2 regions of the Rhizobacter sp. P3_C12 genome follow, and region 2 is predicted to be linked to the other one. Evidence: riboswitches for the same ligand, from Rfam matches in the RefSeq annotation. Region 2 holds a riboswitch; the other holds the start of a gene.

Region 1 (5,838 bases), on a different contig from region 2:
CAGCTCGGTCACCACATCCAGCCCGAAGGCCTTGATCGACGCGGTGTCGTCGCCGAAGCTCTGCAGCCGCAGCCGGATCCAGCGCGGGATCTCGGCCCCCGACGAATCGGCGAAGCGGATGATGCCGCTCGCGTTGGTGATCGGCATGATGCCCGGCACCACCGGGATGTCGGCCCCCAGCTTGCGCGCATCGTCGACGAAGCGCTCGTAGGCATCGGCGTTGAAGAAGAACTGCGTGATCGCCGCATCGGCGCCCGCCTTCACCTTCTCGACGTAGGCCTGCAGGTCGGCCTGCGGCGACCTCGCCTGCGGATGCATCTCGGGATACGCCGCCACCTCGATGTGGAACTGGCGGCCGGTCGCCTCGCGGATGAACGCGATCAGCTCGCTCGCGTAGCGGAACTCGCCGAAGCCGCCGTAGCCGCTCGGCAGGTCGCCGCGCAGCGCCACCAGCCGGCGGATGCCCGCGGCCTGGAACTGCGCCAGCTTGGCCTGCACCGACGCGCGGTCGGCGCCGACGCAGGTGAAGTGCGAGGCCGCCTCGACGCCCTCGGCCAGGATCGCCTGCACGGCCGCCAGCGTGCCGTCCTGCGTCGAGCCGCCGGCGCCATACGTGACGGAGCAGAAGCTCGGCTTCAACGCATACAGCTGCTGGCGCACGGCCGCGAGCTTGGTGACGCCCTCGGGCGTCTTCGGCGGAAAGAACTCCAGACTGACGGGAACTCGGTTCATGCAACATCCTCGGACGGCACGGCCCACACGAAGAACTCGGTGTTGCCGTTGCTGCCCTTGATCGGGCTCTGGAAATAGGCGCGCACCTGGAGGAACTGCTCCCTGCAGGCCTTGCGGATGCGCGTCTCGACCTCGGCGAAATGCCGTTCGTCCTTGACGATGCCACCCTTGCCGATCTGCGCCGGCTGCAGCTCGAACTGCGGCTTGATCAGCAGCAGCAGGTGCCCCGTGGGCGCCAGGTAGTGCGCCAGCGTGGGCAGCACGTGCGTCGACGTGATGAACGACAGGTCACCGGTGACGAAGCCGAAGCCGTGCGGCGTCGACGCGGCCTCGAAGGCCGAGCCGGTCACGTCGCGCGCATTGACGCCTTCGAAGCACTGCACCCGCGCATCGGCCTGCAGCTTCGGGTGCAACTGCCCGTGGCCGACGTCGATGCCGGCCACGCGGGCTGCACCGGCCTGCAGCAGGGCATCGGTGAAGCCACCGGTGCTCTGGCCCGCATCCAGGCAATCGAGGCCGGTCACGTCGATCTTGCAATGCTTGAGCGCACCTTCCAGCTTGAGCCCGCCACGCGACACGAAGCGCAGCTCCGCGTCGTCGGTGATCTCGAGCTCGCAGCCTTCCGGCACGTCCTCGCCGGCCTTCTTGGGAACAGCCCAGCCCTTGGGGCCGAGCCAGCGGACGGCGCCTCGCTCGATCAGCCGTTGGGCGGCCGATCGGGTGGGCGCCAGCCCCGCGGAGACGAGCAGCTGGTCGATGCGCATGGGTCGGATCAGTAGCGGTAGGTGTCGGGCTTGTACGGGCCTTGCTTGGGCACGCCGATGTACGCGGCCTGCTCGTCCGTCAGCTCGGTCAGCATCGCGCCGACCTTCTTCAGGTGCAGGCGGGCGACCTTCTCGTCGAGGTGCTTGGGCAGCACGTAGACCTGGCCGACTTCGTACTTCTCGGGCCGCGTGAACAGCTCGATCTGCGCGATCGTCTGGTTGGCGAAGCTCGAGCTCATCACGAAGCTCGGGTGGCCGGTGCCGCAGCCGAGGTTCACGAGGCGGCCCTTGGCCAGCAGGATGATGCGTTTTCCATCCGGGAAGATCACGTGGTCGACCTGCGGCTTGATCTCTTCCCACTCGTACTTCTCGATCGCCGCGATGTCGATCTCGTTGTCGAAGTGGCCGATGTTGCAGACGATCGCCTGGTCCTTCATCGCGGCCATGTGCTCATGGCGGATCACGCCCTTGTTGCCGGTGGTCGTCACGAAGATGTCGGCCTTGTCGGCGGCGTACTCCATCGTCACGACCTTGTAGCCTTCCATCGCGGCCTGCAGCGCGTTGATCGGGTCGATCTCGGTCACCCACACCTGGGCGCTCAGCGCACGCAGCGCCTGGGCCGAGCCCTTGCCCACGTCGCCATAGCCGGCCACGCAGGCCACCTTGCCGGCGATCATCACGTCGGTGGCGCGCTTGATGCCGTCGACCAGCGATTCGCGGCAGCCGTACAGGTTGTCGAACTTGCTCTTCGTGACCGAGTCGTTCACGTTGATCGCGCGGAACAGCAGCGTGCCCTTCGCGCTCATTTCCTTCAGGCGGTGCACGCCGGTGGTGGTCTCTTCGGTCACGCCCTGGATCTGCGCGCTCTTGCGGGTGTACCAGGTCGGGTCCTGCGCGAGCTTGGCCTTGATGCTCGCGAACAGGCAGGTCTCTTCCTCGCTGCCGGGCTTGTCGAGCACGCTGATGTCCTTCTCGGCGCGCTGGCCCAGGTGCATCAGCAGCGTGGCGTCGCCGCCGTCGTCGAGGATCATGTTCGGGCCTTCGCCTTCGCTGCCCTTCGGGCCGAAGTCGAAGATGCGGTGGGTGTAGTCCCAGTAGTCGACCAAGTTCTCGCCCTTGTAGGCGAAGACGGGGGTGCCCTTCTCGACCAGCGCCGCGGCGGCGTGGTCCTGCGTCGAGAAGATGTTGCACGAGGCCCAGCGCACCTGGGCGCCGAGTGCCTGCAGCGTCTCGACCAGCACGGCGGTCTGGATCGTCATGTGCAGCGAGCCGGTGACGCGCGCGCCCTTCAGCGGCTGCGTCTTCGCGAATTCCTCGCGGATGGCCATCAGGCCGGGCATCTCGGTCTCGGCGATGCGGATCTCCTTGCGGCCCCAGGCGGCAAGCGAGATGTCGGCGATGGCGTGGTCTTGGGAAGGCTTGAGAACAGCGTTCATGTCGGGCTCCAGTCGTTCAGGGAACCCGCACGCAGTCGGCAAAGGGGGGATGTCATGACTCACCCACGAGGGACCATCGTGCGGGTGAGCGCGGTTGCATTTGAATTCCCGAGCCTGGGGCGGCTGTCGTGACGACAACCGGCCTTGCAACGCTCCTCGGAAAGTGCAGGGATTGTAGTCGCCGGATCGGGCGGATTCCAGTGCGTTGCGTGCGTTTTGGCCGCGGGTCGTGCAAGACTGCGGGGCATGTCCCTCGCCCCGCGCCGTCCTCGCCCCCTTTCAGAACTGAGCCCCGAACTGGCCCGCAGCGTGCGCGGCGTGCTGACCGACATCGACGACACGCTGACGCGCGACGGCGCGATCGAGCCCGAGGCGCTGGCCGCCTTGCAGGCGCTGCGCGACGCCGGGCTGCCGGTGATCGCGATCACCGGCCGGCCGATGGGCTGGAGCGAGCCGTTCGCGCGCGACTGGCCGATCGACGCGATCGTCGCGGAGAACGGCGCGGTCGCGCTGTTCCGCGATGCGACGGGCCGTCTGCAGATCGAGTACGCGCAAGACGAGGACACCCGCGCCCGCAACACGCTGCGCCTGCGGCGCACCGCACAGCGCGTGCTCGACGAGGTGCCCGGCACGGCGCTCGCGCAGGACAGCGCCGGCCGCGTCACCGACATCGCCGTCGACCACAGCGAGTTCGCCCACCTGACGCAGCCGCAGATTGACGCGGTGCTGCAGGTGATGCGCAGCGAGGGCATGAACGCCACCGTCAGCTCGATCCACATCAACGGCTGGTACGGCGAGCACGACAAGCTGAGCGGCGCGCGCTGGATCGTGCAACGGTTGCTCGGGCGTTCGCTCGATGCCGAGACCCCCGCCTGGGCCTACGTCGGCGATTCGACGAACGACCAGGCGATGTTCGGGCACTTCCCGGTCAGCGTGGGGGTCGCGAACCTGATGCAGTTCGCGGATCGGTTGCACACATGGCCGGCGTACCTGACCCTCGGGGAGCGGGGCAAGGGATTCGCGGAGGTGGCCCAGACGCTGCGCGCAACTCAAGACAGCGCCCGCAACTTCCCTTCCTCGTTGCCGTAGTTCACCACTCGCTGCCCGAACTCGTACAGCCAAGCGGCTGCGTGCTCCGAGTTCTCGCCGAAATCGCCGTCCACGAGAGACCGTCTGACCTGCTTGAACAGTGTCATGGCCTTGCCTTGGTCTTCCAGGCTCAAATTCGGTTGTTCCCGCATCGCCACAACAGCGTGAGCGAGAACCTGCAATCGCTCCTGAGGGCCCAGATCGCGGCGGTGCCTCATCACGTGCGCGCAAAGCCGAAGTTGCTGACGAGCTCCGTATTTCGGACCGACGTCTTCTCTGGAGCCTTGCAACAAGGCAACCAGATCGGCAGCACTCGCGTCCTTCAAATTCTGCACTTTGAAAACGGCACCTCGGAGAAACTCAATCCGGCGCTTTTTGATGCTGGGAGTGGCCTCCTTCGGCTCCAACTCCCCATCGCGGGACCCGTATTGCGGGAACGGCCCCACCACGACAGTGGTCCGAGCGGTGCCACGCTCATCCAAATCTTTCGCAAGGCTTGTGCTCCAGCCGCTCAGCGACTCGGCAAGTGCAGCGATGTCCTTGTTGCTCGGGTATCTCGTTTCGAGCGCCAGACACCGGCTTGAGAACTCACGCAAGAAAACCTGGTCGCCGTCGAGGAACTCCGCCCCCAGATTGACCGCAAAAGTCGCCATCCGGAGGTGGCTCAGCACGTCATCCTGGGACAAGCGTGTGTTCCGTCCGCCATCAAGCAACGCCCAAGCGCACTCACGGAATGTTTCGCGATTCTCGGAGCATGCCTTCGAGTCGAAGACATGCCCTCCACGCTGGAGGCGATCGCGCGCAAGGTTGGAGAATTGTTGCGGCGGAGATTGGGACCCTCGCTTTGCCCTGCCGACTACTTGGTCGGATGTCTTTCGCACCGGCGAAGTCTCCTCATCGGCAGAAGACTCCGCGAACGAGAGTTTTGCCTCGCTCGTCTTCTTGCGGGCGTTCTGGCGGATTTCTATTGTCCGTCGCCCAATTCCGTTGGGAGGCTGATCTTCACCGTCAGAATCACTCACTCTCTCTGTATATCCATTCTTCTGTACAAGAAGTCGGAATCGCTCTTTCACTTTCAACATGACCTGCAGCCTCAATGGGATGGAGTTGTTGGGTGACCATGCCGCACCAGAGAGTTCCGCTTCCCCACCCCTGACGGATCACCCCAGCCGCGCCGCCCGCTGCCCCGCCAGCCGCGCCAGCATCCACCCCGGGTACTCCGCCGGCAGCGCGCTGACCTGGTCCAGCGCCGCCAACTCGTCGGCGTTCAGCTTCAAGGCCGTCGCCGCGATGTTGTCGTCCAGCTGCTCGACTCGCTTGGCCCCGATGATCACGCTGCTGACGGCCGGCTGGTGCAGCACCCAGGCCAGCGCGACCCGCGCCACCGACACGCCGTGCGCCTCGGCGATGCCGCGCATCACGCCGATGCAATCGTCGGCACGCGCCCGATTCACCGGCGGGAAATCGAAGGTGGTGCGCCGGCTGCCCTGCTCGGCACCCTGGCCGTCGCGCCCGTACTTGCCGCTCAGCAGGCCGCCGGCCAGCGGGCTCCACACCAGCAGCCCGACCTGCTCGCTGCGCAGCATCGGCACGATCTCGCGCTCCAGGTCGCGCCCGGCGATCGTGTAGTAGGCCTGCAGCGATTCGAAGCGCGCCTTGCCGTCGCGCTCGGCAATGCCCAGCGCCTTCGCGATCTGCCACGCCGCCCAGTTCGACACGCCCACATAGCGCACATGCCCCTGCTGCACCAGCGTGTCCATCGCGTGCACCGCCTCGTCGATCGGCGTCGACGGGTCGAAGCCGTGGATCTGGTACAG
Region 2 (5,838 bases):
GCCCGACGTGATCCGCGAGATCCATGAGCAGTACCTCGCGGCCGGCGCCGACCTGATCGAGACCAACACCTTCGGCGCGACCAGCGTCGCGCAGGACGACTACGGGCTGGGCGAGGTGGCGCGCGAGATGAACGTGGTGGCCGCGCGGCTCGCGCGCGAGGCCTGCGACAAGTACGCCACGCCCGACAAGCCGCGCTTCGTGGCCGGCGCCCTCGGCCCGACGCCGCGCACCGCGAGCATCAGCCCGGACGTGAACGACCCCGCCGCGCGCAACGTGAGCTTCGACGAACTGCGTGCCGCGTACTACGAGCAGGCGGCGGGGCTGCTCGAAGGCGGCTGCGACCTGTTCCTGGTGGAGACGATCTTCGACACGCTGAACGCGAAGGCCGCGATCTTCGCGCTCGACGAACTGATGGAAGACACCGGCGAGCGGCTGCCGGTGATCATCTCCGGCACGGTGACCGACGCGTCGGGGCGCATCCTGTCGGGGCAGACGGTCAGCGCGTTCTGGCACAGCGTGCGCCACGCGCGGCCGATCGCGATCGGGCTGAACTGCGCGCTCGGCGCGACGCTGATGCGGCCGTACATCGAGGAGCTGGCCAAGGTGGCCGGCGACACCTTCATCAGCTGCTACCCGAACGCTGGCCTGCCGAACCCGATGAGCGACACCGGCTTCGACGAGACGCCGGAGATCACCGGCAGCCTGGTCGAGGAGTTCGCGCGCGCCGGCTTCCTGAACATCGCCGGCGGTTGCTGCGGCACGACGCCGGCGCACATCGCCGAGATCGCGAAGCGGGTCGGGAACTATCGCCCCAGGTCGCGTCACGACCCGCTGTTCTCGGGGCTCATGGCCGCGTAGCCCGGATGCCAATCCGGGATCGGTGATTCACGAAACCCGGATTGGCATCCGGYCTACTTGCTTCCCGATCGCACCGCCCGCTCGCCGATCAGGATCTCCACGCGCCGGTTCGCCGCGCGGCCGGCCTCGTCGTCGTTGCTGCCGACCGGGTCGCGCYAGCCGCGGCCGGCCACGCCGATCTTCACCGGCGACAGGCCGCGTGCCACCAGCCAGTCGCGCGCACTCGCCGCGCGGTCCAGCGACAGCGCATCGTTGCCGGCCGCCGAGCCCTTGCTGTCGGTGTGGCCGACGATGCGCAGCTCCAGCTGCGGCTGGCTGCGCAGCACCCCCGCCACCTTGTCGAGCAGCCCGGTGGCCACCGGCTTCAGCGCCGAGCGGTTCGGCTCGAAGGCGACATCGCCCGGCAGCGTGAGCCACAGGCGTTCGTCGGTCGTGCGCGCCAGCGCCATCGGCGTGCCGTTCAGGCTGGCGGCCAGCTGCCGCTCGACCGCCTCCATCTGCGGCGACCAGCTGCGCGCCACACCGGAGGCCGCCTGGCCGTAGACCGGGCCCGGTGCGGAACCGGGCACCGAGGGCGCCGGCGCCGGCAGCGGCCTGACCGGCGGTGCGCCGCAGGCAACGAGCAGTGCAGCCGCGATGGCAGCCGCGGCAACGGAAGAGCGAGCGAGGAATCGTGTGTTGTTGTTCACGGCAGAAGCAGTCCAGTCGTGGATCCCGGATTGGACACGCTCCGTGCACCACGACCGCATCAGGGGTTTGCCGAGTTGTAACCAAGGCGCTCACCGGGGTTGCCCGCATAAAATGCGCCTCTCCAAGGAGCGTTGCGACGGCGGCCCATCGGGCTGCCGCCAGGCTTGGAAGCTTGCAACCACGCTCACCCCTCGCATGATGAATCCGCATGCGCCCCGGGTGAGCTCCGGGGCGGTGCCAGCCGACCCGCCATGACCGCCTCCACACCCTCTGCCGCCCGCCCCGTTCCGCCGATGAAGCTGTCGGGGCTGGAGCCGGTGCTCATCGGACAGGGCAGCCTGTTCGTCAACATCGGCGAGCGCACCAACGTGACCGGCTCGAAGGCCTTCGCGCGGATGATCCTGAACGGCGAGTTCGAGCAGGCGCTGAGCGTGGCGCGCCAGCAGGTCGAGAACGGCGCCCAGGTGATCGACATCAACATGGACGAGGCGATGCTCGACAGCAAGGCGGCGATGGTGCGCTTCCTGAACCTGATCGCGAGCGAGCCCGAGATCGCGCGCGTGCCGATCATGATCGACAGCTCGAAGTGGGAGGTCATCGAGGCCGGCCTGAAGTGCATCCAGGGCAAGGGCATCGTCAACTCGATCTCGATGAAGGAGGGCGTCGAGCCCTTCATCCACCAGGCGAAGCTGGTGCGCCGCTACGGCGCGGCGGCCGTGGTGATGGCCTTCGACGAGAAGGGCCAGGCCGACACCTTCGAGCGCAAGGTCGAGATCTGCGAGCGCGCCTACCGGATGCTGGTCGACGAGGTCGGCTTCCCGCCGGAAGACATCATCTTCGACCCGAACATCTTCGCGATCGCGACCGGCATCGAGGAGCACGACAACTACGCGGTCGACTTCATCAACGCGACGCGCTGGATCAAGCAGAACCTGCCGGGCGCCAAGGTGTCGGGCGGCGTCTCGAACGTGAGCTTCAGCTTCCGCGGCAACGAGCCGGTGCGCGAGGCCATCCACACCGTGTTCCTGTACCACGCGATCCAGGCCGGCATGGACATGGGCATCGTCAACGCCGGCATGGTGGGCGTGTACGACGACCTCGAGCCGCAGCTGCGCGAGCGCGTCGAGGATGTGGTGCTGAACCGCCGTCCCGATGCCGGCGAGCGATTGATCGAGATCGCCGAGACCGCCAAGGGCGCCGCGAAGGACGACAGCGCCAAGCTCGCGTGGCGTGCCAAGCCGGTGCGCGAGCGCCTGAGCCACGCGCTGGTGCACGGCATCAACGACTTCATCACCGAGGACACCGAAGAGGTGTACCAGCAGATCAAGGCCGGCGGCGGCCGCCCGCTGCACGTGATCGAAGGCCCGCTGATGGATGGCATGAACGTCGTCGGCGACCTGTTCGGCCAGGGCAAGATGTTCCTGCCGCAGGTGGTCAAGAGCGCGCGCGTGATGAAGCAGGCGGTGGCCCACCTGCTGCCCTACATCGAGGAAGAGAAGCGGCTGCTGGTCGAGGCCGGCGGCGAGGCCAAGGCCAAGGGCAAGATCGTGATCGCCACCGTGAAGGGCGACGTGCACGACATCGGCAAGAACATCGTCACCGTCGTGCTCCAGTGCAACAACTTCGAGGTCGTCAACATGGGCGTGATGGTGCCCTGCCAGGACATCCTCGCGCGCGCCAAGGTCGAGGGCGCCGACATCATCGGGCTGTCCGGGCTGATCACGCCGAGCCTCGAGGAGATGCAGTACGTCGCCGCCGAGATGCAGCGCGACGAGCACTTCCGCATCAAGAAGATCCCGCTGCTGATCGGCGGCGCCACCACCAGCCGCGTGCACACGGCCGTGAAGATCTCGCCGCACTACGACGGGCCGGTGGTCTATGTGCCCGATGCGAGCCGCTCGGTCAGCGTCTGCAGCGACCTGCTGAGCGACGAGAAGGCCACCGCCTACATCGCCGAGCTGAATGCCGACTACCTGCGCGTGCGCGAGCAGCATGCGAACAAGAAGGCCACGCCGCTGGTGTCGCTGGCGCAGGCGCGTGCCAACAAGACGCCGATCGACTGGACCGGCCATGTGCCGACGGCACCGAAGTTCACCGGCCGCCGCGTGTTCCGCAATCAGGACCTGGCCGAGATCGCGCAGTGCATCGACTGGGCCCCGTTCTTCCAGACCTGGGACCTGGCCGGGCCCTACCCCGCGATCCTCACCGATGACATCGTCGGCGAATCGGCGCGCCGCGTGCTGAGCGACGGCCAGCGCATGCTGAAGCGCCTGATCGAAGGCCGCTGGCTGACGGCCAACGGCGTGATCGGGCTGTACCCGGCCAACACCGTCAACGACGACGACATCGAGATCTACACCGACGAGACGCGCAGCGAGGTGCTGATGACGTGGCACGGGCTGCGCATGCAGACAGAGCGGCCGGTGATCGACGAGAACGGGCAAAAGAAGCGCCGCCCGAACCGCTGCCTCGCCGATTTCATCGCGCCCAAGGGCTCCGGCGTGGCGGACCACATCGGCCTGTTCGCGGTGACCTCGGGCATCGGTACCGAGAAGAAGGAGAAGCAGTTCCTCGACGACCTCGACGACTACAGCGCGATCATGTTCAAGGCGCTGGCCGACCGCCTGGCCGAGGCCTTCGCCGAGCGCATGCACCAGCGCGTGCGCACCGAGTTCTGGGGCTATGCGGCCGATGAATCGCTGCGCAACGACGAGCTGATCGCCGAGAAGTACCGCGGCATCCGCCCTGCGCCCGGCTACCCCGCGTGCCCGGACCACACGGTGAAGGCCGAGATGTTCCGCGTGCTGCAGTGCGCCGACATCGGCATGGCGCTCACCGAAAGCCTCGCGATGACGCCGGCCGCCAGCGTCAGCGGCTTCTACCTCGCGCACCCCGAGGCGACGTACTTCAACGTCGGCAAGATCGGCGACGACCAGCTGCAGGATTGGTCCGCGCGCAGCGGCCAGGATGCGTCGCTGGTGAAGCGTTCGCTGTCGGCGCTGTTGTGACCGAGGGATGACGAGGCCGCGGCAACGCAGGTTGCCGTTCGTTACATCCGAAGCATCCGAACGCATCGCCGACCGTTCACGTCAGCCCGGCACACACCTCGACGCCAGATAGCCCGGTCCATCTGCCAAGGATGGGCGCTTTTCCAGCCGACACCCTGTAGGCGGTGTCCGACGATGTCGCTGGTATGTCTCCTGCACGCAAACGACCCGTATCAGGTCGTACGCACCGCACCGAGGGAGACTGAAGTGATATCGCTTCCACCGACATTCGCCATCCGCAAGACCTCCCGCCTGTGGGCCGGTGCGCTGTTGATCAGCCTGCTGGCCGCGTGCGGCGGCAACAAGAACGACGAAGAGAGCGCGGCCGACAGCGGCCCGCCGCCGACCAAGGAGGCGGCTGCGCGCTTCCTGACCCAGGCGACCTACGGCCCGACCGCGGCCGACATCGACCAGCTCGCGCAGGTCGGCTACCGGCGCTGGCTCGAGCAGCAGATGGCCAAGCCGCAGAAGCGGCACCGCGACTACATGACCGCGGCGATGAATGCCGCGGCGGCGGCCGGCACCAACGTCACCTCCAGCAACTTCATGGAGTCGTACTGGACGCAGGCGATCACCGGCGACGACCAGCTGCGCCAGCGCGCGGCCTACGTGCTGTCGCAGATCTTCGTGGTGTCGTTCGTCGATTCGACCCTGAGCAACCTGCCGCGCGGCGTGGCCGACTACTACGACGTGCTGGGCCAGCATGCGTTCGGCAACTACCGCGACCTGCTCGGGGCGATCACGATGCACCCGATGATGGGCGCCTACCTGACCAGCCTGCGCAACCAGAAGGAAGACGCGAAGACCGGCCGCGTGCCGGACGAGAACTATGCGCGCGAGATCATGCAGCTGTTCTCGATCGGCCTCTACCAGCTGAACCCCGATGGCACGGTGAAGAGCGGCAACCCCGAGACCTACACGCACGACGACATCGCCGGCCTCGCCAAGGTGTTCACCGGGCTGAGCTGGTACGCCGGCCCGAACACCGCCGACCGCACGCGCACCCGCTTCTTCGGCGGCGACGTGAACGCCGACCGCGACTGGAAGCCGATGCAGGGCTACAACAAGTACGCGAGCAACACCGATTTCCACTCGGCCACCGAGAAGAAGTTCCTCGGCAAGACCATCGCCGCGACCGACAAGCCGGACGTCGAGGGCGACATCAAGGTCGTGCTGGACACGCTGTTCAACCACCCGAACGTCGGCCCCTTCCTCGGCCGCCAGATCATCCAGCGCATGGTG

The links. Region 2 has a riboswitch for S-adenosylhomocysteine ahead of metH (methionine synthase). Riboswitches for the same ligand answer to the same signal wherever they lie in the genome.
Region 1: it holds a riboswitch for S-adenosylhomocysteine, as region 2 does, so the genes downstream of both, ahcY (adenosylhomocysteinase) here and metH (methionine synthase) in region 2, are expected to answer to the same signal.

Annotation. Positions count from the first base shown of each region.
Region 1 is NZ_JBFUGW010000054.1:18,813-24,650, forward strand. It holds gene metF (methylenetetrahydrofolate reductase [NAD(P)H]) at 1-732, opposite strand, end outside; gene AC1DXV_RS11465 (TlyA family RNA methyltransferase) at 729-1,496, opposite strand; gene ahcY (adenosylhomocysteinase) at 1,505-2,932, opposite strand; S-adenosyl-L-homocysteine riboswitch at 3,012-3,096, opposite strand; gene AC1DXV_RS11475 (HAD-IIB family hydrolase) at 3,179-4,021, shown strand; gene AC1DXV_RS11480 (hypothetical protein) at 3,982-5,103, opposite strand; gene AC1DXV_RS11485 (aldo/keto reductase) at 5,182-5,838, opposite strand, start outside.
Region 2 is NZ_JBFUGW010000024.1:2,384-8,221, reverse strand. It holds gene AC1DXV_RS06445 (homocysteine S-methyltransferase family protein) at 1-859, shown strand, start outside; gene AC1DXV_RS06440 (OmpA family protein) at 913-1,548, opposite strand; S-adenosyl-L-homocysteine riboswitch at 1,667-1,742, shown strand; gene metH (methionine synthase) at 1,843-4,557, shown strand; gene AC1DXV_RS06430 (DUF1800 domain-containing protein) at 4,804-5,838, shown strand, end outside.